Regions from separate parts of the Streptomyces sp. H27-D2 genome, predicted to be linked through region 2. Evidence: riboswitches for the same ligand, from Rfam matches in the RefSeq annotation. Region 2 holds a riboswitch; each other region holds the start of a gene.
The links. Region 2 has a riboswitch for cobalamin ahead of QMK28_RS25135 (ribonucleoside-diphosphate reductase subunit alpha). Riboswitches for the same ligand answer to the same signal wherever they lie in the genome.
Positions count from the first base shown of each region.

Region 1 (9,797 bases), on a different contig from region 2:
GCGCGCCGGCGCTGCCCTGGGCGGCCCGTACGACGAGCGGCAGCAGGGCGCGCGGGGCGCTGTGCGCGGTGGCCAGCGCGCGCAGGGTCGCCTGCCGGTCGAGCACCGGCGAGTCCAGGACGATTCCGCTGCTCCGGTGGCGCAGCCCGGAGTTGGCGGCGGCGTGCAGCGCCATCGTCGCGCCGGTGGACCAGCCGTGCAGGATGACGCGGCGGGCGCCGTAGCGCACCGCGTAGCGGATCGCGGCGTCCAGGTCGCGCCATTCGGTGTCGCCCAGGTGCCCGAGGCGGTCGGCGGAGCGCGGGGCTCCGGGGTCGCCGCGGTAGGCGAGGTCGAGCACCGGCAGCCGCAGGCCGTTCAGGAACGGCATGACGACCATCGGGTGGGCGCGTGTGGTGCCGAGGCCGTGCACGGTGATCACCCAGGTGTCGCGGACGGCCGGCACGAACCAGGCGGGCAGCGCGCCGAGTTCACCGGGGACGTCGACGTCGGCGTAGTCGAGCCCGAGGGCGTCGCCGGGGTTGCCGATGTGGACCTGCGGGGTGAGCCGCATCCGCAGGCCGGGGCGGAGGACGCCATGGGTGACCCGTTCGACCCGGCGCACGACGGTGTCGGGCCGGTGCGGGGCGTCGTCGGCCACCGGGCCGACGATCGCGTGGCAGCCGGGTCCGCCGAGCCCGTAGGCGCCGGGGCGCAGCGAGGCCGGCGAGCGGGTCAGGGTGACCAGGCCGGCCGCGGCGGCGTGCACCGTCAGCTTGGCCTCGCCGGGCAGTGAGCCGTGGGAGGACGGTTTGAGGGCGGCGTCGCTGGCGTACCGGCCGACCGCCACCGCGGTCGCCCCGGCACCGATCACGGTGGTGGCGGCCACTGCCGCCGCTGTACGCGGGCGCATCCTCCACAGTGTGGGCGGGTGCGCGCCGGGCGGCCAGCGGGCGTGGCCGGGCGGGTGACGCCGGGGTCAGCCGGATCGTCCGTATCCGCGGAGTTTCTCCGCCGCGAGCCGTAGGTCCTCGGGGGACAGCAGGGACGGCGTGAGGCCGGGAACGGAACGGGCGGTGAGCCAGACCCGGCACATCCACTCCAGTTGCGCGGTGCGGTCGTACGCCTGGTCCAGGGTGTCGCCGTAGGTGAGGGTGCCGTGGTTGCGGAGCAGGCAGCCGGTGCGCCCGCTCAGTGCGCGCAGGGTGTTCGCGGCCAGTTCCGGGCTGCCGTAGAGGGCGTAGTCGGCGACCCGGACCGGGCCGCCGAGGGCGGCGGCCATGTAGTGGATGAGCGGCAGCTCGGCGACGAGGGTGGAGACGGCACTCGCGTGGACGGCGTGGGTGTGCACGACGGCCGCGGCGTCGGTGTGCCGGTAGACGGCGAGGTGCATGGGGAGTTCGCTGGTGGGCGTGAGCGTCCCGGTGAGCTGCCGTCCGTCGAGGTCGACGGCGACCGCGTCCTCGGGGCGGAGCCGGTCGTACGGGACTCCGCTGGGGGTCACCAGGACGGTGTCGCCCACGCGTACGGAGACGTTGCCCGAGGTTCCGACGACCAGGCCGTCGGCGGTCGTCCTGCGTGCCGTGGCCACCAGTTCGGCCCAGGCCCGTTCGCTGTCCGTGGCGTGATGTCGGTCCGTGGCGTGCTGTCGCGTCATCGGTTGCCACCTCCTGCGGAGATCCTGACAGGCGGCTGCGGCGCGGGCTCCGGCGGCGCGGGATCTGGCTGTGGGTGTCGGTGGGCCCTGTCGACGGGCTCTGCCGGTCGGCCCTGTCGGTGGGCGCCGCGGAGCCGCGTTTTCGCGTGTCGGCCCATCCGCACCCCGGCATACCGACACCCTGACATCTCGTCATATCAGCATATGAGTGACACTTTTTCGAATCGGCATGTGATCAACCGTTTTGCCGGTATTGTTCGATAACCTCCCGATGATCTGTCCGCCTTCTGTCATCGGGGGTACCCATGGCCCGCGACCGTCACGCGCCGAGCCGCTGGGGTCGCGCGATCGCCGCCGCCGTCGCCGCGCCGGCCCTGAGCGGCACCGCCCTCAGCGAACCGCCGATCGCCTCGGCGGCCGGGATGCCACGGGGGTACGACGTCTCATCGCACCAGAAGAACGTGGACTGGGAGCAGACGAGGAGCGAGGGGGCGAAATTCGTCTACGTGAAGGCGACCGAGGGCACCTCGTACCGCAATCCCTATTTCTCACAGCAGTTCGGGGGAGCCCGGGACGCCGGGATGCTGCGCGGGGCGTACCACTTCGCACTCCCGGGCAAATCGTCAGGAAAGCGGCAGGCCGCGTACTTCCTGCGGCACGGCGGCAGGTGGTCGGCGGACGGCTGGACGCTGCCGCCCGCCGTCGATCTGGAGGCCGCGTACGGCTCGATGTGCCACGGCCGGAGCCAGGCCGGGATGGTCGGCTGGATCAAGTCCTTCAGCGGGGAAGTGAAGCGGATCACCGGCCGGCGGCCGGTGATCTACACCACGGCGAAGTGGTGGAACAGCTGCACAGGGGGCAGCCGCCGCTTCGGCCGGAACCACGCGCTCTGGCTGGCGAACTGGCACTCCTCGCCCGGTCCGATGCCGAGCGGCTGGTCGTATTCGACGATCTGGCAGTACGCCGAGCGGGGCCGGCTGCCGGGTGACCAGAACCTCTTCAACGGGTCACTCTCCCAGCTCAAGCGCTTCTCCCGAGGTTGACCCGAGACGACTTCTGTCGCCCGCGCCCCAGTCGCCCGACGGAGGGCGGGAGTTGCGACACCGCATAGCCCGCCTCAGTTCACCTTCCGTTCATTCGGTATCCCTACGGTCGCCGTGCCACTGACCTTCGAACTGATTGCCTGGGTGAATGGAAAACATCACGCTTCTCATCGGGATCGTGATCGTCACGGCCTTGGTGTTCGACTTTACGAACGGCTTCCACGACACAGCCAACGCCATGGCGACGACCATCTCCACCGGGGCCCTGAGGCCCAAGACCGCGGTGGCGATGTCGGCGACACTGAACCTCGTCGGCGCGTTCCTCTCCGTGGAGGTGGCCAAGACGATCTCCGGCGGCATCATCGATGAGAGCGTCGGCATCAGACCCGAAGTGATCTTCGCCGGACTGGTCGGCGCGATCGTCTGGAACATGCTGACCTGGCTGGCCGGACTGCCGTCCAGCTCCTCGCACGCACTCTTCGGCGGCCTCATCGGCGCGACCCTGGTGGCAGTCGGCACCAGCGGAGTGCACGGCGACGCGGTGGTCATGAAGGTGCTGATCCCGGCGGTGGCCGCGCCGATCGTGGCCGGTCTCGCCGCGATGGCCGCGACCCGGCTGACCTACCGGATCGGCCGCAACCGCGACCCGGAGGACACCGCGAAGGGGTACCGCGCCGGCCAGATCGCCTCCGCCGCGCTGGTCTCCCTCGCGCACGGCACCAACGACGCGCAGAAGACGATGGGCGTGATCACCCTCGCGCTGATCACCGGCGGTGTGCTGGTCCCTGACTCGGACCCGCCGCTGTGGGTCATCGCCTCGGCCGGCGTCGCCATCGCGCTCGGCACCTACCTCGGCGGCTGGCGCATCATCCGCACCATGGGCAAGGGCCTCACCGACATCCAGCCGCCGCAGGGCTTCGCCGCCCAGACCGGCGCGGCGGCCGTCATCCTGTCGTCCTCGCACCTCGGCTTCGCGCTCTCCACCACCCAGGTCTGTTCCGGCGCCGTGATGGGCTCGGGAGTCGGCCGCAAGGGCGGCGTGGTGCGCTGGTCCACGGCAGGCCGGATGGTCATCGCCTGGGGCCTGACCCTGCCGGCCGCCGGCCTGGTCGCCGCGGGCGCCGCGCTCCTCGCCGACCAGGGCGCCTGGGGCATCGCCACCGTCGCCGTGCTCGCCGTACTGGCCTGCGGCGCGATCTGGCTGGCCTCGCGCCGCAAGCCGGTGGACCACACCAACGTCAACGCGCCCGCGCCCGCCGGCACGGACGCCGAGGGCGCGGGGACGGAACGGGAGTCCGTGGGCGTCATCACCGCCGCGATGCGCTCGGTCGCGCCGCCGCCCACCACCGGTTCGCTCGTCGCACCGGAGTCGGAGGACGAGGTCGAGGACGAGGTCGATCCTGGCTCCGCGGTGACCCCCGCCGGGTCCCTGCCTTCCCCCGCCTCCCCGGCTTCGGATCATGCCGCCCGCCCCGTCAGCCCCGCCCATGATCCCGCCAAAGCGGCGGTCTGACCGGCCCGGCTCCGGTCGGCAGCTAAGGAAGCATCCTCATGAACATCGAATGGTCAGCACTGGGCGAGGTCTTCGGCGTCAGCGTCGTGGTCACCGTCGGCATCGTGTGCCTGTTCACCCTCGGCATCGTCGGTACGTCCCGTAAGCCGCAGCAGGCCGGCGGCACGGACACCGCCGTCGTGGCGGGGACCACGGCGCCCACCGCGCTGGCGCGCTCCGGCGCGTACGCCTGCTTCGCGCTGTGCCTGGCGGCCGTGGCGTACGGCATCTTCCTGATCGTCGCCTGACGACGAGCGTCGGAAAGCACGGGGAACGCACTGAAGGACCCGCCGGGCTGTACGCGCGAAACAGCGCGTACCGCCCGGCGGGTCTTCGCGTGACGGGGCCCCTGTGGGTCCGCCCACACTCTCCCGTCGCAGGTCAAAGGTGAGTTGACGGCTGTTCCCGGGCGTGGTGGACTGCCGAGGCCAAACGGCGACAGAAGAGGAAGCCGGTGTGAATCCGGCGCGGTCCCGCCACTGTTACCGGGGAGCGCTCCCCCGCCATCCGGGTCACGGCTCGACGAGACGGAGCCGGAAGACCGGGGAGAGCGCCGATCCGGGAGCCAGGAACTCTCCTCGCCGGTCACGTCGAACCAGGGCGCGGACCCTGAGTGAGGACCCTCGCCATGCCCGGCCGCAGCCGTACGCCCGTACCGCCACCCGTGACACCCCACCGAGGCGCGACGGCGGCCTGACCCCGATGACGCGTGCCGATCCCGTCTCACGTACGGCTCCCGCCCGCTCCTCCGGGGCGTCCTCCGCCCCTTCCCCTTCCCGCGCGTCCGGTATCTCCGGGTCCGGTCTGTCTTCCGGGTCCGGCCTCTCCGCGTCCGGCCTCTCCGGTTCATCCGTTGCCGGTTCATCCGTTGCCGGTTCCTATGTGTCCGGCGTCGCGCTCGGCTTCCTCGCCGACCTGGTCGCGGGCGATCCTCGCCGCGGCCACCCGGTGGCCGCCTTCGGGCGGGCCGCCGCGGCCGTCGAGCGCCGACTGTGGCGCGACCACCGCGGAGCCGGCGCGCTGCACACCCTGGTGTGCGCGGGCGGCGCGGCCGCGGGCGCCGCGCTGCTGCACCGGTCCGTACGCGGCCATGCGCCGGCCCGGACCGCACTGGCCGCCGCCGCCGCCTTCGCCGTGCTCGGCGGGACCTCGCTCGGCCGTGAGGCGCGGGCCGTCGGCGGGGCGCTCGCCGCCGGGGACCTCGACGTCGCCCGGGAGCGGCTGCCGCATCTGTGCGGCCGTGACCCGCAGGCGCTGGACGGGCAGCAGATCGCGCGCGCGGTGGTCGAGTCGGTCGCCGAGAACACCTCCGACGCCGTCGTGGGCGCGCTGGTGTGGGGCGCGGCGGGCGGTGTGCCCGGCCTCGTCGCCTTCCGCGCCGTCAACACCCTGGACGCGATGGTCGGCCACAAGTCCGCCAGATACCGCCGGTTCGGCTGGGCCTCGGCGCGGCTGGACGACGTGGCCGGCTGGCCCGGCGCACGGCTGACCGCGGCCCTCGCCGTACTCGCCGGCCCCGACCCGCGCGGCGCGCTGCGGGCCTGGCGACAGGACGGCGGCAGCCACCCGAGCCCCAACGCGGGCCCGGTGGAAGCGTCGTTCGCGGGCGCGCTCGGGGTGACTCTCGGCGGCAGCCTCGCGTACGGCGGACGGACCGAGCAGCGGCCGGTGCTGAACGCCGGCGGGCGTCCGGTCGAAGTGCGCGACATCGAGCGCGCGGTGCGGCTTTCACGCCGGGTGAGTGCGCTGGCGCTGGTGGTGTCCGCCGTCGCGCGGGTGGCAGGGGTCGCGCTGCGCGGGCGCGGGGCGCTGCGCGGGCGCGGTCTTGGGAGTGGGCTCGGGGGGTGGGCGGGATCCTCCGGGTATGCAGGTTCTACGGGCATCGCGGGCTCGGGGGGCTTCGCGGATTCCGCGGGCTTCGCGGGATCCGACGGCACTGCGGCCTCTGCCTGCTCTACGGGTTTCGCGGGCAGCCCTGTCACCGGCCCGGCAGCAGAACCGCGGCCCATGGCCGTACGGAAGGGGAACTCATGAGCAGCGGCGAAGGCCGCCTGGGCGGTGGGCTCCTGGTCGCGGGGACCACCTCGGACGCGGGCAAGAGCGTGGTCACCGCCGGGATCTGCCGGTGGCTGGCCCGCAAGGGCGTGAAGGTGGCGCCCTTCAAGGGGCAGAACATGTCGCTCAACTCGTTCGTGACGCGCGAAGGCGCGGAGATCGGCCGGGCGCAGGCGATGCAGGCCGCCGCCGCGCGCGTCGAGCCGACCGCGCTGATGAACCCCGTGCTGCTCAAGCCCGGCAGCGACAGCAGCAGCCAGGTCGTGCTGATGGGCAAGCCCGTCGGCGAGATGAGCGCTCGCGGCTATCACGCGGGGCGGCAGGAGACGCTGCTCGGGACCGTGGCGGACTGTCTGGCGGAACTGCGGCGCACGCACGACGCGGTGATCTGCGAGGGCGCGGGCAGCCCGGCCGAGATCAACCTGCGGCGGACCGACATCGTGAACATGGGCATCGCGCGCACCGCCCGGCTGCCGGTGGTGGTGGTCGGGGACATCGACCGCGGTGGTGTCTTCGCCTCGTTCTTCGGCACGACGGCGCTGCTCTCGGCGGCGGACCAGGAACTGATCGCCGGATACCTGGTCAACAAGTTCCGGGGCGATGTGACGCTGCTGGAACCCGGCCTGGACATGCTCAAGGACCTCACCGGGCGGCCGACGCTCGGCGTACTGCCGTTCACCCACGGGCTGGGCATCGACGAGGAGGACGGGCTGCGTGTCTCGCTGCGCGGAGCCGTCCGGGAGAGCGTCGTCGCACCGCCGTACGGCGCGGAACTGCTGCGGGTCGCGGTCGTCGCCGTGCCGCTGATGTCGAACTTCACCGACGTGGACGCGCTGGCCGCCGAACCGGGCGTGGTCGTGCGGTTCGTGGACCGCGCCGAGGAACTGGCAGACGCCGACCTCGTCGTGCTGCCGGGCACCCGCGGCACCGTGCGGGCGCTGCGCTGGCTGCGCGAGCGCGGGCTGGCCGACGCGATCTCGCGGCGGGCGGCGGAGGGGCGGCCGGTGCTGGGTATCTGTGGCGGCTTCCAGATGCTGGGCGAGCGCATCGAGGACGACGTCGAGTCGAAGGCCGGCACGGTCGACGGGCTGGGTCTGCTGCCCGTACGCGTCCGGGTCGCCGTGGACAAGACCCTCGCCAGACCGGTCGGCGAGGCGCTCGGCGAACGCGTCGAGGGCTACGAGATCCACCATGGCGTCGCCGAACTGACCGGCGGCGGCGAACCGTTCCTGGACGGCTGCCGGTCGGGGTCCGTCTGGGGCACCCACTGGCACGGTTCGCTGGAGAGCGACGGCTTTCGCCGCGCGTTCCTGCGCCGCGTGGCGGCCGACGCGGGGCGGTCGTTCATCCCCGCTCCGGACACCAGCTTCGGGGCGCTGCGCGAGGAGCAGCTGGACCGGCTCGGGGACCTGATCGAGGAGCACGCGGACACCGCCGCGCTGATGCGGCTGATCGAGGACGGCGTGCCGCCCGGGCTGCCCTTCATTCCACCGGGGATGCCGTGACCAACGCGACTGCCGTGAATGCCGTGAATGCCATGCCTGCCGTGATCGCTGTGACGGCCATGACTGCCGTGATCGCCGTGAGGAGCTCATGAGGAAGACCAGCCCGTGGGCGCCGCGCGGCAGCGGTGGACGGCCGCCGGCGACCGACGGGCGCGGCCTGTGGGCCGAGCCGGACCCGAAGACTCCGGTGCGGTCGCGCGCGACGCGCCCGCACCTCGAAGGCGACCTGGAAGGCGGCGACGCATGACATCCCCGACCACTGCCAACTCCCCGGCCCCGGCCGGATCCGCGGCCACGGCCGACTCCCTGCTCCCGGCCCCCGCCGCGAGCACCCCGCAGTATCCGTTCACCGCGATCGTCGGCATGGACGACCTGCGGCTGGCCCTGCTGCTCAACGCCGTGTCGCCCGCCGTGGGCGGAGTGCTCGTGCGCGGCGAGAAGGGCACCGCCAAGAGCACAGCCGTACGCGCGCTGGCGGCGCTGATGCCGCAGGTCCCGGTCGTCGTCGGCTGCCGGTTCTCCTGCGACCCGGGCACCCCCGACCCCGCCTGCCCGGACGGACCGCATAAGCCCGGCACCGGCGCGGCCCGTCCCGCTCGCATGGTCGAGTTGCCGGTCGGCGCGTCCGAGGACCGGCTCGTCGGCGCACTCGACATCGAGCGGGCGCTGTCGGAGGGCGTGAAGGCCTTTGAACCCGGCCTGCTCGCGGACGCCCACCGGGGTCTGCTGTACGTCGATGAAGTCAACCTGCTGCACGACCACTTGGTGGACCTGCTGCTGGACGCGGCGGCCATGGGCGCCTCGTACGTCGAGCGCGAAGGCGTCTCCGTACGGCACGCGGCCCGCTTCCTGCTGGTCGGGACGATGAACCCGGAGGAAGGCGAGCTGCGTCCGCAGTTGCTCGACCGCTTCGGGCTGACCGTGGAGGTGGCGGCCTCACGGGTGACGGACGAGCGGGTGGCGGTCGTCCGCAGGCGGCTCGCGTACGACGACGACCCGACGGGATTCGCGGGTCGCTGGGCGGCGGACGAGGGCGCGCTGCGGGAGCGCATCGCCACGGCGCGCGCCCTGTTGCCGAGCGTGCGCCTGGGTGACGGCGCGCTGCGCCAAATCGCGTCCGTCTGCGCGGCTTTCGAGGTCGACGGGATGCGCGCGGACATCGTGACGGCGCGGACCGCTTCGGCGCTGGCCGCCTGGGCGGGCCGTACGGCCGTCATCGAGGAGGACGTGCGCCAGGCCGCGCTGCTCTCGCTCCCGCACCGGCGGCGGCGCAATCCGTTCGACGCGCCGGGGCTGGACGAGGACAAGCTCGACGAGACGCTGGAGCAGAACAGCGGGGCCGAGGACGACGATCCGGACCCCGAGGGCCCCGGTGGCGGCCGGCCGCCGCAGGACAGCCCGGACGCTCCTGCGGGCCCGGAGAACGCCGATGGCTCCGACGGCTCGGACTCCCCCGCCGGCGAGCCGTCCGTACCGGACCCGCGCAGCGATCCCGAGGGCCCCCCGGACAGCACAGAAAGCACAGAAGGCCCGGCTGGCACGGGCGAGCCCGCCGCCGAGGAACGGCCGCAGCAGCCGGACCAGCAGGAGTCCGAGGACGGCTCGGGGCCGGCCCGGCAGCAGGTCGCCGTCGGGGCCGCCGCTCCGTTCAAGGCGCGCAAGCTGGACGTTCCGGGCCTCGGCGAGGGGGCGGACGGGCGGCGCTCGCGCGCCCGTACCGCGCACGGGCGCACCACGGGGGCGCGCCGGCCCCAAGGAGCGCTCTCCAAGCTGCACTTGTCGGCGACCGTGCAGGCCGCCGCCCCGCACCAGCGGGCGCGCGGGCGCTCCGGGCGCGGTCTGGTCGTACGGCGGGACGATCTGCGCGAGGCGGTGCGCGAGGGCCGCGAGGGCAACCTCGTGCTGTTCGTCGTGGACGCGTCCGGGTCGATGGCCGCGCGGCAGCGGATGAGCGCGGTGAAGGGCGCGGTGCTGTCGCTGCTGCTCGACGCGTACCAGCGCCGCGA
Region 1 covers NZ_JAYMZR010000035.1:4,498-14,294, reverse strand. The annotation lists gene QMK28_RS15705 (alpha/beta hydrolase) at 1-892, opposite strand, end outside; gene QMK28_RS15700 (class II aldolase/adducin family protein) at 959-1,636, opposite strand; gene QMK28_RS15695 (lysozyme) at 1,942-2,679, shown strand; gene QMK28_RS15690 (inorganic phosphate transporter) at 2,828-4,192, shown strand; gene QMK28_RS15685 (hypothetical protein) at 4,231-4,479, shown strand; cobalamin riboswitch at 4,627-4,826, shown strand; partial or broken gene QMK28_RS15680 (cobalamin biosynthesis protein) at 5,114-6,049, shown strand; gene QMK28_RS15675 (cobyric acid synthase) at 6,262-7,791, shown strand; gene QMK28_RS15670 (hypothetical protein) at 7,880-8,038, shown strand; partial or broken gene QMK28_RS15665 (VWA domain-containing protein) at 8,155-9,797, shown strand, end outside.
Region 1: it holds a riboswitch for cobalamin, as region 2 does, so the genes downstream of both, QMK28_RS15680 (cobalamin biosynthesis protein) here and QMK28_RS25135 (ribonucleoside-diphosphate reductase subunit alpha) in region 2, are expected to answer to the same signal.

Region 2 (9,797 bases):
GAGCAGCGTCAGATAGAACTGGACGTGCACGGCCTCCTCGAAGAGCTGACGCGACAGGTAGAGGCGCGCCTCGGGGGAGTTGATGTGCTTGTAGAGCGTCAGCACGAGGTTGTTGGAGACGATCGAGTCGCCGGTCGCGAAGAACGCGACGAGGCGGCCGATCATGTGCTGCTCGCCGGGCGTGAGCTTCGCGAGGTCGGAGACGTCGGAGTGGAGGTCGACCTCCTCGACGGTCCAGGTGTTCTTGATCGCGTCGTGGAAACGCTCGTAGAACTCCGGGTAGCGCATCGGACGCAGGGTCAGCTCGAAGCCCGGATCCAGCAGGTTCTTCACGCGGTCCGGGTCGCGGGGGTCGCGCTCGGGCGTGGTCGTCTTCGTCGTCTTCTCGGGAGCGGTCGTCATTACTGGCAGGCCTCGCAGGACTCGGGGTTCTCCAGCGAGCAGGCGATGGCGTCGGCGGCCTCGTCGCTCGGCTGTTGCTGTACGGGGATGGGGACGGCGGCCGGGGCGGGCGAGGCGATGGTGGCCGCGGCTCCGGCGGCGCGGGCGATCCGGGTGGCCGGGCGCGAGCGCAGGTAGTACGTCGTCTTCAGGCCGCGCTTCCAGGCGTACGCGTACATCGAGCTGAGCTTGCCGATGGTCGGCGAGGCCATGAAGAGGTTGAGCGACTGGCTCTGGTCCAGGTACGGGGTGCGGGCCGCGGCCATGTCGATCAGCGCGCGCTGCGGGATCTCCCACGCGGTCCGGTACAGGTCGCGGACCTCGGCCGGAATCCAGTCGAGACCCTCGATCGAGCCGTTGGAATCGCGCAGCGCCTCGCGGGTCTGCGCGTCCCACACGCCCAGCCGCTTGAGCTCCTCCACCAGGTACGCGTTGACCTGGAGGAACTCACCGCTGAGCGTCTCGCGCTTGAAGAGGTTGGAGACCTGCGGCTCGATGCACTCGTAGACGCCCGCGATCGAGGCGATGGTCGCCGTCGGCGCGATGGCCAGCAGTAGCGAGTTGCGCATGCCGGTCGCGGCGATCCGGGTGCGCAGCGCGGCCCAGCGGTCGGTCCAGCGCGGCGTGACGTCGTAGTGGTCCGGGTGCAGCACACCGCGCGCGGCACGGGTCGAGGACCAGGCCGGGTGCGGGCCGTGCCGCTCGGCGAGGGCGCAGGACTGCTCGTACGCGGCCAGCATGATCCGCTCGGAGATCATCGTGGACAGCCGCTGCGCCTCGGCCGAGTCGAACGGCAGCCGGAGCTGGAAGAAGACGTCCTGGAGGCCCATCAGGCCCAGGCCGACCGGGCGCCAGCGCGAGTTGGAGGTCGCGGCCTGGTCCGTCGGGTAGAAGTTGACGTCCACCACGCGGTCCAGGAAGGTCACGGCGGTGCGGACGGTGCCGTCCAGCCGCTCCCAGTCGATCGCCTCGTCCAGCGCGCCGGCGTGCGCGCCCGGCGCGAGGTGCGCGGCGAGGTTGACCGAGCCGAGGTTGCAGACGGCGGTCTCGCCGTCGTCCGTCACCTCCAGGATCTCGGTGCACAGGTTCGAGGAGTGGACGACCTTGCCGGGCTCCGCGGTCTGGTTGGCGGTGCGGTTGGCGGCGTCCTTGAAGGTCATCCAGCCGTTGCCGGTCTGCGCGAGGGTGCGCATCATCCGGGCGTACATCGCGCGGGCCGGGATCTGCTTGACGTAGCGGCCCTCGGCCTCGGCCTTGCGGTACGCGGCGTCGAACTCGTCGCCCCACAGGTCGACCAGCTCGGGGGTCTCGGCGGGGGAGAACAGCGACCAGTCGGCGTCGGCGTCGACGCGGCGCATGAACTCGTCCGGGATCCAGTGCGCGAGGTTCAGGTTGTGCGTGCGGCGGGCCTCCTCGCCGGTGTTGTCGCGCAGCTCCAGGAACTCCTCGATGTCCGCGTGCCAGGTCTCCAGGTAGACGCAGGCCGCGCCCTTGCGCCGGCCGCCCTGGTTCACGGCCGCGACCGAGGCGTCCAGCGTGCGCAGGAACGGCACGATGCCGTTGGAGTGCCCGTTGGTGCCGCGGATCAGCGAGCCGCGCGAGCGGATGCGGCTGTACGAGAGGCCGATGCCGCCCGCGTGCTTGGACAGCCGCGCGACCTGGAGGTACCGGTTGTAGATCGAGTCCAGCTCGTCCTTCGGCGAGTCCAGCAGGTAGCAGGAGGACATCTGCGGGTGCCGGGTGCCGGAGTTGAAGAGCGTGGGGGAGCTGGGCAGGTACGAGAGGGTGCTGGTCAGCCGGTACAGCTCGCAGACCTCGTCGAGCGCCTCGACGGAGGTGTCCGCGGCCAGGCCGCAGGCGACGCGCAGCAGGAAGTGCTGCGGGGTCTCGATGACCTGGCGGGTCGTCGGGTGCCGGAGCAGGTAGCGGCCGTGCAGCGTGCGCAGGCCGAAGTAGCCGAAGCGGTCGTCCGCGCCATCGGCGAGCGCGCGCTCCACGACGGCGTCCAGCCGGGCCGCGTGGGTCCGTACGAACTCGGCGGTGGCGTCCGCGATCAGGCCCTCGCGGTGGCCGACCTCGATGGAGGAGGAGAAGGAGAGCGTGCCCTGGCCGGCCGCCTCGTCCGCGACGGCGCGGGTCAGCAGCCGCGCGGCGAGTCGCGAGTACGAGGGGTCGTCCGAGATCAGCCCGGCGGCGGCCTCGGTGGCCAGCGAGCGCAGCTCCGCCTCGTCGGAGCCGGCGTTGCGGCCACGCAACGCGGCGCCCGCGACCCGACCGGGGTCGGTGGCCGGAAGATCGGCGGTGAGGTCGGTCAGGGTGCGCAACAGCGCGGTCCCCGGACCGTCTTTCGGCTCGGCCGATGTTGCGGCTTCGGCGGGCGCGATGGTCACGTGGAGAGCTCCCTCGCTCGGCGGGGGCCGCCGGGGAAGGGAGCACGGGGGGCGCGTACGGGCGTGCCGGAACCGGAGTGGGGCACACCGCGCAGCGTCCACCGGCCCAACCCGCGGGGCCCGGACGAATTCGACGCCCGAGCCGTGAATGCCTCACGGCCACGGGCGCACCGTCGGCAGGTCCTCGGACTCGCGGTGTACGCGTCGGCGCACACCTGCACCGTTGCGGGACAGTTCCGGATTCACACCGGATTCCCCTGGGGCGACAGCGAGCACGAGCATACATCTAGTGGCACCCGCCGCGAGCACCACCACATCTTGTGTCGTGGCGTGCTGAATGCCGGAGTTGTGTGTTAGAGGGAGCTCTAAATCCCCAGCGGCCTGGCGGCCCTTGGGCCGGTGTCGGCGGGGCCTGGCCCGGGCGGCGGCCCCGCGCGGTTCAGGCGGCGCTGGGCCACTGCGCGCGGCCCTTGCGGGGGGTCTGGGGGACCGGTCCGGAAGAGGTCCGACGCGAGTTTCGGGCGGGCGTGTCGGCGGACTCCGTACGGGGCGCGCGCGGCTCCAGCGGGGCGCGCTCGGCGGCGCGCAGCTGCCGGGTGATCCGGCGGTCGTGGGCGTGTCCGACGAGCGAGGGGAGGGCCAGCAGGAGGAAGACGAAGAAGACGGCGACCAGGCCGAGGAAGGTGTCCATGACTCCACTGTGGCCGCGGCTCCAGTCCGTCGGCAGTGGCAGGACTGACGCAGTACCTCGAATTGCTGCCAACCACCCCCTCCCGCCGCCGCCCGCCCTCTGGGATGCTCGGAGCATGTTGAAAAACGTGGCCGCCGTACTGATCGACGGAGTCCAGCCCTTCGAACTCGGAGTCCTCTGCGAGGTGTTCGGCGTCGACCGCAGCGAGCAGGGTCTGCCCGTCTACGACTTCGCGGTCGCAGCCGCCGAGAAGTCGCCGGTCCGCATCCACAGCAGCTTCACCATAGACACCCCGTACGGCCTCGACCGGCTCGAAGAGGCCGACCTCGTAGCCGTCCCCGCGGGAGCCGACTTCGCCGCCCGTGAGTACCCGCCCGGCCTGCTCCTCGCGCTGCGCCGCGCCGTCGACCGGGGCGCCCGGGTGCTCAGCGTCTGCTCCGGCGCCTTCGCGCTCGGCGCGGCCGGCCTGCTGGACGGCCGCGACTGCACCACCCACTGGCGGCACTCCGACGAGCTCGCGGCCCGCTTCCCGCTCGCCCGCGTCCAGCCGGACGTGCTCTACGTCGAGGACGGCCCGGTGATCACCTCGGCCGGCACCTCGGCCGGAATCGACGCCTGCCTGCACCTCGTACGCCGGGAACAGGGCAGCGCCGTCGCCAACGCGATAGCCCGCCGCATGGTCGTCCCCCCGCACCGCGAGGGCGGCCAGGCCCAGTACATCGACCGCCCGCTGCCCCAAGGCCGCTGCGACACGGTCGGATCGGTGCTGGGCTGGATGGAACGCCACCTCGACCGCGAGATAACCGTCGACGACCTGGCCGCCCGCGCCCACATGTCCCCCCGCACCTTCGCCCGCCGCTTCCAGCAGGAGACCGGCACCACCCCGTACCGCTGGCTCCTCGGCCAGCGGGTCCTGCTGGCCCGCGAGTTGCTGGAGGGGACGGACGAAACAGTCGACGCGGTGGCCGCCCGCGCCGGCTTCGGCAACGCCGCGACCCTGCGGCACCACTTCGCCCGCTGGGTGGGGACGACCCCGCAGGCCTACCGGCGCACTTTTCGCGACCCGGCGGGGGCGCCGGAGGGGGCGGGGACGGTGGTTTCGGGGCGGGGGCGCGACGAAGCGCGCTCGGAGGCGTGAACGCGGTAGATCGCAAAGGCCGCTTGCCGGAGCCGAGAGCTTGGTAGCGTCCCGTAGAAACCGCCGAAGAGGTATCGAGACGTGACGGTCAACGAGGGTGAGTCGCTCAGGCTCTACCGGAAGGCACTGCGATACGCCCAGACGGATCCCGAGGTGTTCCTCGGCACAGCGAGAAGAGCGGCGGAGTCGATCCTCTTGGATGTCGCCTTGCAGGAAGCCGTCGGTTCCAAACCGACCCTGGAGTCCCTCCTGACGGTGCTGGCGGCCAAGGGACTGGTCCCGCCGAAGGTCGTCCTGGCCGTCCGGACTATTCAGAACTACGGAAACTACGGCAGCCACGCCCAGAAGGGCTCGGGCGAGGAGATATCCGCCGAGGACGTGCGCCCGTGTCTCAACGCGCTGACCCAGCTGGTGGTCTGGTACGGGCAGGCGAGCACGTCACTCGCGGAGAACGAGGCCCGGGAGGGACCCGCCAGTGCTCAGCGCGCGACGGGCACCACCCGGCTCGCCGATTCGACACTGATCGTGGTGAAGGCCGTGCTGCTCGGCTGCGGCTTCGAGCAGTTGCTGGCCCAGCACAACCACCGGCTCGCGTACGTCCAACTGCCCTGGTCGGACAGTCTGGTCAGGGATGTGTCGGGACGGCTGCTCGATGCCGCGATCTACAACGAGCAGCGGCTGCTCCGGCTGCTGGAGACGGAGGAGGAACTCCACTCCCGGGTGGTGACCGTCGGCAGGGTCGGATACTCGATGGGCGGCCGCAATTTCTACCTCCTGGCCGGCCGCGGCGGGCGCTGGGGCGGTGTGACGGGGCCGGAATTCCTGGCGAACCCGGCGGGGGCGCAGATCGCCGTGCCCAGGCACAGCGACATGTTCGACAACATCCTGGCGGCGTTCTCCACGGACGAGGCGGGCCTGCGCGGGATGGGGGTGCGGATTCTCGATGTCCCGCACCATCTCGGGCTGGAGCTCTTCCATCTGAACCAGGACGTCCTGGCCGTCGGCGGACAGAACCTGCGGATGCACGCGCGCGACGACGACGCCTACTTCGAGCTGCTCGACTCGGACATGCTGCCGCAGAGCGCGCAGGCGCGATTACGCGCGGCGGCCGCCAATGTGCTCGTCGCCAACCGCGAGTGGCTCGACGAACTGGGAGTGCGTCCGGGGGAGCTGCACCGGGAGCTGATGCGTTCCTTCCACGATGTGGGATCGGACGAGGACCGGTACGAAGGCCTGGTCCGGGATCTCGTCACGCACGCCGCTTTCCCGCCGACGAGCAGCGCGTCCAGCCGGGAGCGGCTGGTGCGCCATGTCCTGTTTGAGAGCTATCGGCTGGGGGATCCGTGACGGCTGGGGGATCCGTGACGGCCCGCAAGCGGGTGCTCGTCGCGGGCGGGACGAACTTCGACATCATCGTCCAGTCGGAGAGGCTGCCGGAGGAGCACGAGAAGCTCCGCGGCGGCGAGTACGCGGCGCTGCCCGGTGGGTCGGCGGCGAACACCGCCCTCGGGCTGGCGCGTCAGGGCTGTGAGGTGCGGCTGGTCTCCGCGGTGGGCGACGACGCGCTGGGCAGGTTGTGCCTCGACGATCTGCGAGCCGGTGGTGTGGACACTTCGCTGGCACGAGTGGACGCGTCCGCCCGGACGAGTATGGCGATCGTGCTCTCCTCCGGCGACTGCAAGCGGATGATGACCTTCGCGGGAGCGGACCGGGAGCAGGCGGTCGGCGCGGTCGCCGAGCGGGACGTGCGGGACGTGGACCATGTCCACGTCGTCGGCGAGCCCACCCCCGCGCTCACCCGTCTGGTGGATCTCGCCCATCGGGCGGGCCGTTCGGTCTCCGTCGAATGGAACGGCCGGGACATGAGCCGGCTCGCCCGGGGCGCGTCGCTGAGCTTCATGAACGCGGACGAGGCGGCGCGGCTGCCGGATGCGGTGCTGGAGGACCCGGCGGCCTCGGCGCGGCGGCGCGCGGAGTTGATCTCGGGCGATGTGATCCTGACGATGGGCTCGCGCGGCGCCGTATGGGCCTCGCCGCACGGGGAGCTGTTCCAGGAACCCACCGTGCGTGTGGAGCCTGTGGACCGCACCGGTGGCGGCGACGCCTTCAACGCGGGCGTCATCGCCGGGTGGTTGAGTGGAGACCCGCCGGGGACCTGCCTGCGCAGGGGCCTCGACGCGGCGTTGCATGTGATCACGAAGATAGGGGCACATCCGTGACCAAATGGCTTGGCGTGGCACTCCTCCCGTGCGCGGACCAGATGCGGTCCGCGATCCGGGTGCAGCAGGAGCTGGCGGGCGAGCACGAGTTGCAACCCCCGCTGGCGATGGACGGGAACCTCCCGCACGCCACCGTCTTCCAAGGGCCGTTCGTCGACAGCTTGGCGCCGGAGCGGGAACTGGCGGGCATCGTCGGCTCGGTGAGTCTGCCCAAGGAGATCCGGCTGGCCTCCACCGGCGTCGTCTACCAGCCCACGGGCTGGGTGTTCCTCGCGCTGGAGCGGACGCCCCTGTTGGACACGCTGCAGAGCGCGGTCCTCGCGGCTCTCGCGCCGCACCTCGACCGCGACGCCTTCGACACCTCGAAGGACACCTCCCGGTTCACCGAGAGCGAGCGCGCCAGTTACGCCCGGTACGGCTACCGGTACACGGGTGACGCGTACGCGCCGCACATCACACTCGGACGCGCTGACGAACAGGTCGCGTTCTCTCGCCGGGGCGCGGGTCCAGGGCGTCGAGGTGCTGCGGATGCCGCTGGCGGGTGACGGTTCCGGTCTGGCCGTCCTGCATGTGGATCTGGGCAGTGACCCGGTCGCGGCGCTGGAGGGACTCTGCCGGCTCGCGACCGGACCCGGAGGCGGCGAGGGGCGCACGGTCCTGGAATCGCTGCTGCCGGACGGAGTGAGCCTGCTCCTCGGGGCGGCGAAGTCGCGGACCCTGGCCCATGTGACGTTCGCGGACGGGCCGCGAGCGGTCATGTCCGCGCCGTACGACGGCTGGACGGCCGTGGAGCAGTGGCTCTGGCTCCTCGCCTCCGGCTGCTCGGAGGCGAGGTTCGCGCCGGACCCCGACGATCCCGGCACCCACTCCGGTACGGTGCGTTTCTCCGCGGACTGGAAGGCACTCGTCCTGCGGGACGGCACGGCCTTCGTGGGCATGTCCCCCGATCCGGGCGGCGACTGCTTCCACGCGGTGGCCGAAGCTCATGTGCACAGCATCTACCTGGACGCGCTGCTCGTCGGATGCATGCAGTTCCACGCGCTCAACGGGGTGGCGAACAATGTGGCGGGCACGGAGGCGGCGCAGCTCGACTCGGATGTGCTGGCCGAGCTGGAGTACCACCTGATGCACGTCAGGCGTCGCTTGTGGTTCAGCCACATCACGGTGCGCGGCAAGGGCAACGAGGTGTTACGGCAGTTCCAGGCGCAGCACGCGCTGCCGGAGCTGCTGGAGAACATCGTCAACGAACTGGCCGACGCCGGACGGCTGGTCGAAGCCCTGACGAGCCGGAGCGTGAACGCGGCGCTGGGCCTGTTGACCGTCCTCGGTCTGCCGGTCGGCGTCGCCTTCGCGGCCGGGGCGCTGTGGGCGGAGCCGCACCCCCGTCTCTTCCTGATGTCGACGCTCGCGGCGGTGGCAGGGGCCGTCGTACTGATGACGGCCGTGCGCCCGGCCCGGCAGATGCTGCGGGCGCTGTGGCGCAGAGGCCCGCGCTGACGCCCGTACGCCGACGACCCGGTGCGCTCCCGTATCCGGGGAAGGAGCACCGGGTCGTCAGGCGTTCACGAGGAGTGCCTCAGCGGGGTCGCCTGCGGCCCGCCGCGGCAAAGCGGCCGGCAGTCGGCTTCCGTCGCCGTATCAGCAGCAGCGGAAGCCCTCGCGGGGGTCGGCCTCCTGGGCGTCCGTGCGTTGGCGTTCGAAGGCGCGGCGGCTGAGTACCTCGGCGGCCGGGTCGTGGCCGCGGGTGTGGGCGAGGTAGCGGTCGTAGGTCGCCTCGCCGGAGGCCTCCCGCCAGAACCAGCGGAAGCGGGCGGCGGCCCGGCGCAGGGTCGCGCCGAGGGGTCGGGGGGAACCGGCGGTGCTGGGTCCAGCTCCCGCAGAACCCGCCGCCCCCGCCCTCACGCCGAGCCGCCCGGTGCCGAGGCGCTCACGTCATCCTTCCGGAGGCCGCCGTCGGTGCCGACGCCCGCCGCGACCAGTTCGGCCTTCTCCTCCGGGGTCGGGATGAGCCCGGCCGGGGCGACGTACGACGACTCGACGCGCGGCGTCTCCTGGAGCGGGGTGGAGCGCGGGTCGCGGATCGACTTCACGCAGACGCGTGTGGCGTCCGCGAGGACGAGCAGGACGAGGACCGCGAAGAGGATGGAGAGCACGCCGTCCACCGTGGAGTTGGTGACCACGGTCTGCATGTCGTCCATGTTCTTGGCGGGCGGCAGCACCTTTCCGGCGTCGATGCCGTCCTGGTAGACGGAGCGCTGGGTGAAGAAGCCCACCCGCGGGTCGCCCGAGAAGATCTTCTGCCAGCTCGCGGTGAGGGTCACCGCGACGTCCCAGAGCAGCGGGACGCCGGTCACCCAGGCCCACTTGAGGCGGCCGGATTTGATCAGCAGCGTGGTGCAGACGGCCAGCGCGACGGCGGCCAGGAGCTGGTTGGCGATGCCGAACAGCGGGAAGAGCTGGTTGATGCCGCCCAGCGGGTCGTGCACGCCGACCCACAGGAAGTAGCCCCAGGCGCCGACGACGGCCGCGCTCGCGATCCACACGCCGGGCTTCCAGCTGACATCGCGGAAGGGCTTGTAGACGTTGCCGAGCATGTCCTGGAGCATGAAGCGGCCGACCCGGGTGCCCGCGTCCACGGTGGTGAGGATGAACAGGGCTTCGAACATGATGGCGAAGTGGTACCAGAACGCCTTCATCCCGTTGCCGCCGATGACCTGGGAGAAGATCTCGGACATCCCGACGGCCAGGGTGGGCGCGCCGCCCGTACGGGACAGCAGTGTCGATTCCTCGACCGACTTGGCCGCGGCGGCCAGTTGGTCGGGGCTGATGCTGTAGCCGAGGCCCGCCACCGCCTGGGAGGCGGACTGCACGGTGTCGCCGATGACGCCCGCGGGCGCGTTCATCGCGAAGTAGAGGCC
Region 2 covers NZ_JAYMZR010000076.1:4,992-14,788, forward strand. The annotation lists gene QMK28_RS25130 (ribonucleotide-diphosphate reductase subunit beta) at 1-288, opposite strand, end outside; gene QMK28_RS25135 (ribonucleoside-diphosphate reductase subunit alpha) at 402-2,831, opposite strand; cobalamin riboswitch at 2,990-3,113, opposite strand; gene QMK28_RS25140 (hypothetical protein) at 3,271-3,522, opposite strand; gene QMK28_RS25145 (helix-turn-helix domain-containing protein) at 3,638-4,660, shown strand; gene QMK28_RS25150 (DUF4145 domain-containing protein) at 4,742-6,007, shown strand; gene QMK28_RS25155 (carbohydrate kinase family protein) at 6,022-6,879, shown strand; gene QMK28_RS25160 (hypothetical protein) at 6,876-7,424, shown strand; gene QMK28_RS25165 (hypothetical protein) at 7,408-8,376, shown strand; gene QMK28_RS25170 (YbdD/YjiX family protein) at 8,518-8,706, opposite strand; gene QMK28_RS25175 (carbon starvation CstA family protein) at 8,778-9,797, opposite strand, start outside.

Region 3 (9,797 bases), on a different contig from region 2:
GCCGCCGCCGCCCCCCCCGCCGCCGCCCCCGCCCCCCCCGCCCCGGGGGCCCACGCCGTACTCGGCGCACGCGGCGAGCGCCTTGCGGGTGAGCACGTCGGCCACCGCCTCCTGGAGCGACGCGGCTCCGTCCGCGACGGGGATCGGGCGGCCCGCCGCCCGGTGCTTCTCGGCCCAGCGCGCCGCGGCCGTCTTGAGCCCGGAGAACGAGAAGGCGTACGGATCGTCGCGGGGTCCGCTCAGCGGACGGGGGAAGGCGACGGCGCGCGGGTCACCGTCGCGCGCCGCCCGGTCGATGGCCGGGCCGCCGGGGTAGGACAGGCCGAAGACGCGGGCCGCCTTGTCGAAGCACTCCCCCGCCGCGTCGTCGAGGGTGTCCCCGAGGTGCGTGATCGGGTCGCGCGCCAGGTCCCGTACGAGCAGCAGCGACGTGTGGCCGCCGGAGACGATGAGCACCACGCAGGGGTCGGGCAGCGGCCCGTGTTCGAGGGTGTCGGCGGCGACGTGGCCCGCGAGGTGGTGCACGCCGTACAGCGGCACGCCCAGGGCGTAGGAGAGGCCCTTGGCCGCGCTGACGCCCACCTGGAGCGCCCCGGAGAGGCCGGGGCCGGTCGTCACGGCGACGGCGCCGATGTCGGCCATCCGCAGCCCGGCGTCCGCCAGCGCGGCCCTGACGACGGGCACGGCGGCCTGTACGTGAGCGCGCGCGGCGATCTCGGGGACCACACCGCCGAAGCGCGCGTGCTCGTCCATGCTCGACGCCACCGCGTGCCCCAGCAGCCGCCCGTCGCGGACGAGCCCCGCGCCGGTTTCGTCACAGGACGACTCGATCCCCAGCACCAGCTGCGAACCGCTCATGATCCACTCCTTCGGTCAGCCGCCCCACAGCTTAATTGCCGCTCATAAGCAATTGCATATCAGGTGCAATAGCTCACCGGGTGGGCCGGAATGAGGGCCTCGGGCGCGGTGCGCGGCACCCGACGCCGCGGAGCGCCTCCCCGCCAGGAAAGCCGAGTCGACCCGGGAGGCGGGCACGGCGCGCCCTCGCGCCCACCGCCGCCGCGAGCACCCGCCCAAGGCCGCCACCAGGGACCACAGCCGTCTCAAGAACGCGTCCGATATACGAACGGCCCTGTTCTGTGAACCCCCGTGCCCCTATGGTTGAGTCGCAGTCGGTTCGCCCTGCCCTCCAGGCAGGCGCGTCGTAAGAGGGAACCCGGTGAGAATCCGGGACTGCCCCGCAGCGGTGAGTGGGAACGACCGCCGTCATACGCACTGGATCCGACAGACCGGGTCCGGGAAGCGACGGCCAGTAGGAGCCAGGACCTGGACAGGACCTGGTGTGCCCACGAGTCCGAAGACCTGCCGCTGCCCGTGTGCGACCCCGCACGCGGTGATTTCGGTGGCCTCGTGGGCGGGCCGGCGGTAGCGGGCGGGCATGCGCTGCATGCGATTGCCGTGCCACTCCTTCGCGTCCTGACCCACCCCGAGGTCATCCCGCGACTCGCGAAGGAGAGTTCCGTGGCCAAGAATTCCACCACCGCCCCGTCATTCGCCACCGTCTACGGCTACCCCCGGCAGGGACCGAACCGGGAGCTGAAGAAAGCCGTCGAGGGCTACTGGGCCGGCCGTGTCACCGCTGGCGCCCTGCGGGCCGCCGCGAGGCGGTTGCGCCGGGACAACTGGCAGCAGCTGGCCGACGCCGGTGTCCAGGAGATCCCCACCGGGGACTTCTCGTACTACGACCATGTGCTGGATACCAGCGTGATGGTCGGTGCCATCCCGCCGCGGCACCGCGCCGCCGTCGAGGCCGACGCGCTCGACGGATACTTCGCCATGGCCCGCGGCACCCAGGACGTCGCGCCGCTGGAAATGACCAAGTGGTTCGATACCAACTACCACTATCTCGTACCGGAATTGGGCCCCGACACCGTCTTCACCGCGAACTCCGCCAAGGCGGTCGGCGAGTTGAGGGAGGCCATCGCGCTCGGCCGCACCGCGCGCCCGGTGCTCGTCGGCCCGGTCACTTATCTGCTGCTCGCCAAGCCCGCTCCCGGCGTCGCGGCCGATTTCGAGCCCATCACCCTGCTGGACCGGCTGCTGCCCGTCTACGCCGAGGTGCTCGCCGACCTGCGGGCGGCAGGGGCCGAGTGGGTGCAGCTCGACGAGCCCGCCCTGGTCCAGGACCGCACCCCGGCCGCACTGAATTCCACCGCCCGCGCCTACCGCGACCTCGGCGCGCTCACCGACCGGCCGAAGATCCTCGCGGCCGGCTACTTCGACCGGCTCGGCGAGGCGCTCCCGGTGCTGGCCAAGGCCCCGATCGAGGGCCTCGGGCTGGACTTCACCGGCCCCGCCGCCGGCAACCTGGAAGACCTGGCCCGGGTCGGCGGACTGCCCGGCAAGCGGCTCATCGCCGGTGTCGTGGACGGCCGCAACGTCTGGATCAACGACCTCGAAAAGTCGCTGGCCACCCTCGCCACCCTGCTCGGCCTCGCCGACCGGGTGGACGTCGCGCCGTCCTGCTCGCTGCTGCACGTCCCCCTCGACGCCACCGCCGAGCGCGAGGTGGACCCGCAGATCGCCCGCTGGCTGGCCTTCGCCCGGCAGAAGACCGCCGAGATCGTCACCCTCGCCCGCGGCCTCACCGAAGGCACCGGGGCCATCACCGCGCAGCTCGCCGCCAACCGCGCGGACCTCGCCTCCCGAACGGCCTCCGCGCTCACCCACGACCCCGCCGTACGGGCCCGCGTCCGCGCGATCACCCCCGCGGACTCGCACCGTCCGCAGACCTACACCGAGCGGACCCCCGCGCAGCGCGCCCGGCTGGGCCTCCCGCTGCTGCCCACCACCACCATCGGCTCCTTCCCGCAGACCGACGAGCTGCGCACGGCCCGCGCCGACCTGCGCCGCGGCCGGATCGACACCGCCGCCTACGACGAGCGCATCGCCACCGAGATCCGCGAAGTCCTCGCCTACCAGGAGAAGGCCGGGATCGACGTCCTGGTCCACGGCGAGCCCGAGCGCAACGACATGGTGCAGTACTTCGCCGAGCAGCTCACCGGCTACCTCGCCACCCAGCACGGCTGGGTGCAGTCCTACGGCACCCGCTACGTCCGCCCGCCGATCCTGGCCGGCGACATCTCCCGCCCCGAGCCGATGACCGTGCGCTGGACCCGGTACGCGCAGTCCCAGGCCCAGCGCCCGGTCAAGGGCATGCTCACCGGCCCCGTCACCATGCTCGCCTGGTCCTTCGTCCGGGACGACCAGCCCATCGGCGACACCGCGCGCCAGGTCGCGCTGGCCCTGCGCGACGAGGTCACCGACCTGGAAGCGGCCGGCACCGCCGTCATCCAGGTCGACGAACCCGCCCTGCGCGAGACCCTCCCGCTGCGCGCGGCCGACCGGCCCGGCTACCTGGCCTGGGCCACCGAGTCGTTCCGGCTCAGCACCAGCGGGGTCAGGGCGGACACCCAGATCCACACCCACATGTGCTACGCCGAATTCGGGGCGATCATGGGCGCCATCGACGACCTCGACGCCGACGTCATCAGCCTGGAGGCGGCCCGCTCGCACATGCAGGTCGCCGACGAACTCGGCGCGGCCGGCTACCCGCGCGAGGTCGGCCCCGGTGTCTACGACATCCACTCGCCGCGCGTGCCCGGCGTCGACGAGGCGACGTCGCTGCTCCGCAAGGGGCTGGGGGGCATCCCGGCCGAGCGGCTGTGGGTGAACCCCGACTGCGGTCTGAAGACCCGCGGTTGGCCCGAGGTGCGCGCGTCACTGGAGAGCCTGGTCGCCGCGGCCCGTGAGGTCCGTACCGAACTCGCCGAGGGCGAGAACGGCTGACCTGTCCGGGGCCCGGCGCACGCCGACGGCGTGCGCCGGGCTCCCCCTCCGGGACCGGACCGGACCGGACCAGCCCGGACCGGCGGGCGCACGTCAGCGCTGCGACTGGCGGGCCCGCGTCAGCGCTGCGACCGGCAGGCGTACGTCAACTCTGCGTTGGCGGGGCGTCGACCATGAGGACCACCAGGCCCTCGTCCGTATCGCGCCAGTGCCCGACCCCCTCGGTCAGAATCCGCTCCGCCATGTTCCAGTCATCGGGGGCGGCGGCTGCGAAGCCCCGCCATCCGCGGATCAGCAGCAGTCTGCCGTGACCGGCCGGGCACCAGGAGAGGTCGGTCAGGCAGTCCGCCAGCGCGTCCCAGTTGCGGCCGAAGTAACCGGGCAGCCGGAGCGAGCGGGCGCAGCGCTCCATGAAGGCGTTCTTGTCCCGCACCCCGTCCAGGTCGAGCAGCGCGGTCGCCCAGCCGGACTGCCGGGCCGCCACCACGGCTTGGCCCACCGGCAGTTCGGCGGGCCAGCGCAGCACTCCGGGCGGCGCGGTGCCGTCGAGCATCTCGGCGAGCAGGCCGGTCACGCCGGGTGGTTCGGGGGCCGTCATCGCAGTACCGCCTTGAAGGGTCAGCGCGCCGAGGGCGGTGCGGACCGCGCGCGGTGCGGGCCGGTGCAGCATGGCGCAGATGTTGCCACAGACAGCCGCGAGCGGCCGGTACATAGCGGTCGGCCGCCTCGCGTGCCCTCACGCTCCGGAAGCACGCCCGGGAACGGCCCCGCGACGCTTGCCCGCGCTTGCGGGATTCCGCCGCGCGCCCGCGTACGACCACACGTCACGAGCACCCGGCGCACGACGGCACGCCGCGCGCCGCCGGGCGGCTACCCCCCTACACGCCGTCCGGGTCCGCGCGGTCGAGGGCCGGGCGGGTGCCGGGGCCGGTCTCCTGGAGCAGGTAGTCGGCGGCGGCGGTGTCCGTGACCAGGCTGGTGACCAGCCCTGAGCGGAGTACGGCGCCGATGGCGGCGGCCTTGCGCAGCCCGCCCGCGATGGCGACGACCTCCGGGATGCGGCGCAGCCGGTCGGCCTCGACGGTGATGCAGCGCTCCCCGAGGTCACGGCCGATGCGGCGGCCGTCGGAGTCGAAGAGGTGGGCGGACATCTCGGCGGCGGCGCCGAGATCGGTGTAGTGCGCGCGCTCCTTCTCGGAGAGCATGTCGTAGACGGTGGAGATGCCGGCTTCCCAGGCGCCGATGGAGACGGCGGCGACGGTGACCTTGTCGAAGTACTCGAAGGCGCGGGCAATGCCGGTCTGGCCGCGCAGCGCGGCGGCGGTGGCGGGGTCGGGCAGCAGCATCGGCGCGTAGATCGGGTGCGCCTCGCCGCCGGAGACGGCCGCGGCCCTGCGCACCGCCTCGACCGAGCCGCGCTCGGCGGTGCCCGCGTCGTAGACGCCGGTGAGCTGCACGACGGTGCACGGTGCGAGCCGGTCGAGGGCGGCGGCCATGTGGATGGTGGAGCGGCCCCAGGCGAGGCCGAGCACATCGCCCTCGGCGACGAGTTCGCCGAGCAGTTCGGCGGCGACCTCGCCGAGGTTCTCCGGGTCGGCGGCGTCGTCCGTGGCCTCGGCCGGGGACTCGACGACGACCGCGTGCCGCAGCCCGTAGCGGGCGCGCAGCGCGTCGGAGCGCTCGGCGTCCAGCTCGGAGGGCACCCGGATCTCGATCCGCACGAGATCGCGCTCCAGCGCCGTCTCCAGGACCCGCGCGACCTTGAAGCGGCTGACGCGGAATTCCTCGGCGATCTGGATCTTGGACTTGCCCTCAAGGTAGAAGCGGCGGGCCATGGCCGCCGCCTGCACCAGTTCGGCGGGTCCCATCCGCATGGCTGACCGGCCCGTCGACACCGCGTTCTCCTCACTGTTCCAAGCATGTGGACTACCGCTTCATCCTGTCAGAAGCGGCGGTCCTTGATCAGCCCTTGACCCCGGCGTTCGCCTTTCACCGGGTGCCGAGCGCGCTCCGCGTGGCGCTGGGTGACGTTCAGTGCGCGCAGTGCCAGGCCGCGCCCGCCGCTGCCTGGTCGGCCTGCGCACGCAGTGAGCGTACGGCGGCGGCGGGGTCGTCGGTGCCGTAGACGGCGGAGCCTGCCACGAAGACGTCGGCGCCCGCCTCGGAGCAGCGCTCGATGGTCTCGGCGGAGACGCCGCCGTCCACCTGGAGCCACAGCTCCAGGCCGTGCTTGGAGATCAGCTCACGGGTCCGGCGGATCTTCGGCAGCATGATGTCGAGGAAGGACTGACCGCCGAAGCCGGGCTCGACGGTCATGATCAGCAGCATGTCCAGCTCGGGCAGCAGGTCCTCGTACGGCTCGATCGGCGTCGCGGGCTTCAGCGCCATGGCGGCCCGTGCGCCCTTGGCGCGGATCTCCCGCGCCAGCCGTACCGGGGCGGCCGCGGCCTCGACGTGGAAGGTGACGGAGCCCGCTCCGGCCTCGACGTACTGCGGCGCCCAGCGGTCCGGGTCCTCGATCATCAGATGGAGGTCGAGCGGGGTGTCGGTCGCCCTGCTGAGCGATTCGACGACGGGCACGCCGAGCGTGAGGTTCGGGACGAAGTGATTGTCCATCACATCGACATGGAGCCAGTCGGCGCCGTCGACCGCCTTCGCCTCTTCGGCGAGGCGGGCGAAGTCTGCGGACAGCATGCTGGGGTTGATCTGCGCGGCCATGCACCAAGACTGCCATGCCGGACGCCCCCGGCCTCAGCCGGAATCTCATATTCCATCCGAAGTACCCGCAAAACGTCCCTGAAATCTCCCCCGCCCGTGCCATGCTGGTGCCGCGCGGAGCTCTCGGGGACGGCATCGCGCACGCCACCTTCAGCGGGGGACGTCATGTCGGACGGTCGTCGGCAGGGTTTGGCCCGGCTGGTCTGCGGCCGTCGTACGAAGTGGCTGGTGGTGCTGCTGTGGGTGGTGGTCATCGCCGTCGCGGGACCGCTCGCCCAGAAGCTCACCGACGCGCAGAACAACGACGCCGCGTCCGAGCGGGGTGTGGGCCAGGACAGGCCGCCGCATCGCCCGCCGGCCGCCCGCCGGCCGTGCGCCGTCTGGGTGCGGGCGGGTCCGGAGCGGGGCCGGGCGAAGGCACCGGAGAGCCCTGAGTCGACGTCAGCCCGTCAGCGTCGAGCCGCCGATCACATCATCGGACCGCCGAGGTTCCCGGACCGGCGACACACACCGGCCGGTGACCTCTCGGGCCGGTGACCTCTCAGGCCGTCCGGCGCAGCAGCGCCAGATACATCGCGTCCGTGCCGTGCAGATGCGGCCACAGCTGCACGTCCGGGCCGTCCCCGATCGCGGGCACTCCGGGCATCAGCGGGCGGGCGTCGATCCACTCCACGGCGATGGGCGCCCCCGCCCCGCGCCCCTTCAGCACGTCGTCGACCACGGCCCGCGTCTCGGCCGGGTGCGGCGAGCAGGTCGCGTAGCCCACGACTCCGCCGACCCGTACGGCGTTCAGCGCTTCGCGCAGCAGCGCGCGCTGCAACGGGGCGAAGCGGGCCAGGTCCTCGGGCTTGCGCCGCCACCGCGCCTCGGGCCGTCGGCGCAGGGCGCCCAGGCCGGTGCACGGCACGTCGACCAGCACCCGGTCGAAGGAGCCGGGACGCCAGGCCGGGCGGGTGCCGTCGGCTGCGATCACCTGGTACGGACCGGGGTTGCCCGACAGGGACTGCTCGACGAGCCGCGCCCGGTGCGGCAGCTTCTCCGAGGCGAGCAGCGCCGCGCCGCGCTGGGCGGCGAGCGCGGCCAGCATCGCGGCCTTGCCGCCGGGCCCCGCACACCCGTCCATCCACCGACTGTCGGAACCCTCCAAGGGCGCGTTCGCCAGTGCGACGGCGACCAGCTGGCTGCCCTCGTCCTGCACCCCGGCTCGGCCGTCCCGCACCGCCTCCAGCGCCCCCGGCTCGCCGCCTTCGGAGAGCCGTACGGCATACGGCGACCAGCGGCCGGGCAGCGAATTGTCCGCGCCGACCGCTTCGGTCAGTTCCTCGACGGTGGACCGACCGGGCCGGGCGACAAGCGTCACCTCGGGCCGCTCGTTGTCGGCGTCCAACAAATCCTCGATGCCGGCCCTTCCGCCGCCGAGTGCGTCCCACATCGCGGAGACGATCCACCGCGGGTGCGAATGGACGATGCTCAGATGCTGCTCGGCGTCGTCCTCGTAGGCCGGAGCGACCCGTTCGATCCAGCCGTCGAGGTCATGCGCGGCGATCTTGCGGAGCACGGCGTTGACGAATCTGGACCGCCCGTCCCCGATCACGACCCGCGCGAGCTCCACTGTGGCGCTCACCGCCGCGTGCGTCGGAATCCGCGTCCCGAGCAGCTGATGCGCCCCCAGATTGAGCACATCGAGCACCGGCGGGTCGACCTCGCGCAGCGGCCGGTCGATGCAGGCCGCGATGACCGCGTCGTAGGTGCCCTGCCGCCGCAGCGTCCCGTAGACGAGCTCGGTCGCGAGCGCCGCGTCCCGCCCGTCGAAGTCACCGGCCTCGCGCGCTTTGCGCAGCAGTGGAGGCAGCACCAGGTTCGCGTACGCGTCCCGTTCGCCGACGGCGCGCAGCGCCTCGTAGGCGAGGACCCGCACGGGGTCCTTCTGGGGCTCGCGATACGGGCGGGTCTGCCGGGCAGGGCGACGGGACTGGTCATTCACGAGAAATGTGCTCCGGAGGTGGGATGACGAAGAGCCCCAGCCTACGTCGAGCCGCGCCCCGGGGCAGGAGGACCCCGTCGGGGAGGCCGCCGGGGCGGTGGTCGGCCGGAGCGGTGGAGGCCGCCGGAGCCGTGGTCGACCGGAGCGGTCGGGTCGGCCGGGGCTGCCGGGGCGGTGGTCGGCCGGAGCGGTCGGGTCGGGGCTGCCCGGACCGGGCCGTTCTGGGCAGTTGGGCCGGCCGGGCCAGCAGGGCCGGCCCTACGCCCCCAGCGCCTCGCCGGAGGCGATCCGCACGCCGCGCGCCCAGTCGGCCGCCCGCATCGGCTTCTTGCCCTGCGGCTGGACCCACAGCAACTCGACCGCGTGGCTGCCCGTCCCCACATACACCGCGTTCTTCGTGACCGACAGCTCACCGGCCGCCAACTCCGGACGGTCGGCGACCAGTCCCACCGACCCCACCGAACCTGCCGACCCCACCGACATGACCTTCAGCCGCTCGCCGCGGAACAACGTCCAGGACCCCGGCGCCGGAGCGCAGCCGCGTACCAGCCGGTCCACCCGCAGCGCGGGCGTCTTCCAGTCGACCTGGGCGTCCTCGACCCGGATCTTCGGCGCGAGCGAGACGCCCTCCTCCGGCTGCGCCACGGGGCGCAGCGTGCCGTCCTCGATGCCGTCCATGGTCGCGAGGAGCAGTCCGGAGCCCGCGAAGGCGAGCCGGGTCAGCAGGTCCCCGCTGGTGTCCGTCGGCCGCACCCCTTCGGTGAGCACGCCGAAGACCGGGCCCGAGTCGAGCCCTTCCTCGATCAGGAAGGTGGAGGCGCCCGTCATCTCGTCGCCCGCCAGCACCGCGTGCTGCACTGGTGCCGCGCCGCGCCAGGCCGGCAGCAGGGAGAAGTGCAGGTTCACCCAGCCGCGCGCCGGAATCTCCAGCGCGCCCTTCGGCAGCAGCGCGCCGTAGGCGACGACGGGGCAGCAGTCCGGTCCGATCTCGCGCAGCCGTGCCAAGAAGTCCTCGTCGCGGGGCTTCAGCGGCTTGAGCACCTCGATGCCGGCTTCCTCGGCGCGCTGTGCGACGGGGCTGGAGACCAGCCGGCGGCCCCGGCCCGCGGGCGCGTCGGGCCGGGTCACCACGGCGACGACTTCGTGCCGGTCCGAATTGATCAGGGCGTCGAGGGCGGGTACGGCGACCTCGGGGGTGCCGGCGAAGACGAGCCTCATCGGTGGGTGCACTACCTCTCGGGCGAGT
Region 3 covers NZ_JAYMZR010000006.1:57,071-66,867, forward strand. The annotation lists partial or broken gene tsaD (tRNA (adenosine(37)-N6)-threonylcarbamoyltransferase complex transferase subunit TsaD) at 1-858, opposite strand, end outside; cobalamin riboswitch at 1,157-1,383, shown strand; gene metE (5-methyltetrahydropteroyltriglutamate--homocysteine S-methyltransferase) at 1,522-3,849, shown strand; gene QMK28_RS04210 (barstar family protein) at 3,995-4,519, opposite strand; gene QMK28_RS04215 (sugar-binding transcriptional regulator) at 4,728-5,723, opposite strand; gene rpe (ribulose-phosphate 3-epimerase) at 5,881-6,567, opposite strand; gene QMK28_RS04225 (hypothetical protein) at 6,733-7,104, shown strand; gene QMK28_RS04230 (RsmB/NOP family class I SAM-dependent RNA methyltransferase) at 7,109-8,551, opposite strand; gene fmt (methionyl-tRNA formyltransferase) at 8,810-9,769, opposite strand.
Region 3: it holds a riboswitch for cobalamin, as region 2 does, so the genes downstream of both, metE (5-methyltetrahydropteroyltriglutamate--homocysteine S-methyltransferase) here and QMK28_RS25135 (ribonucleoside-diphosphate reductase subunit alpha) in region 2, are expected to answer to the same signal.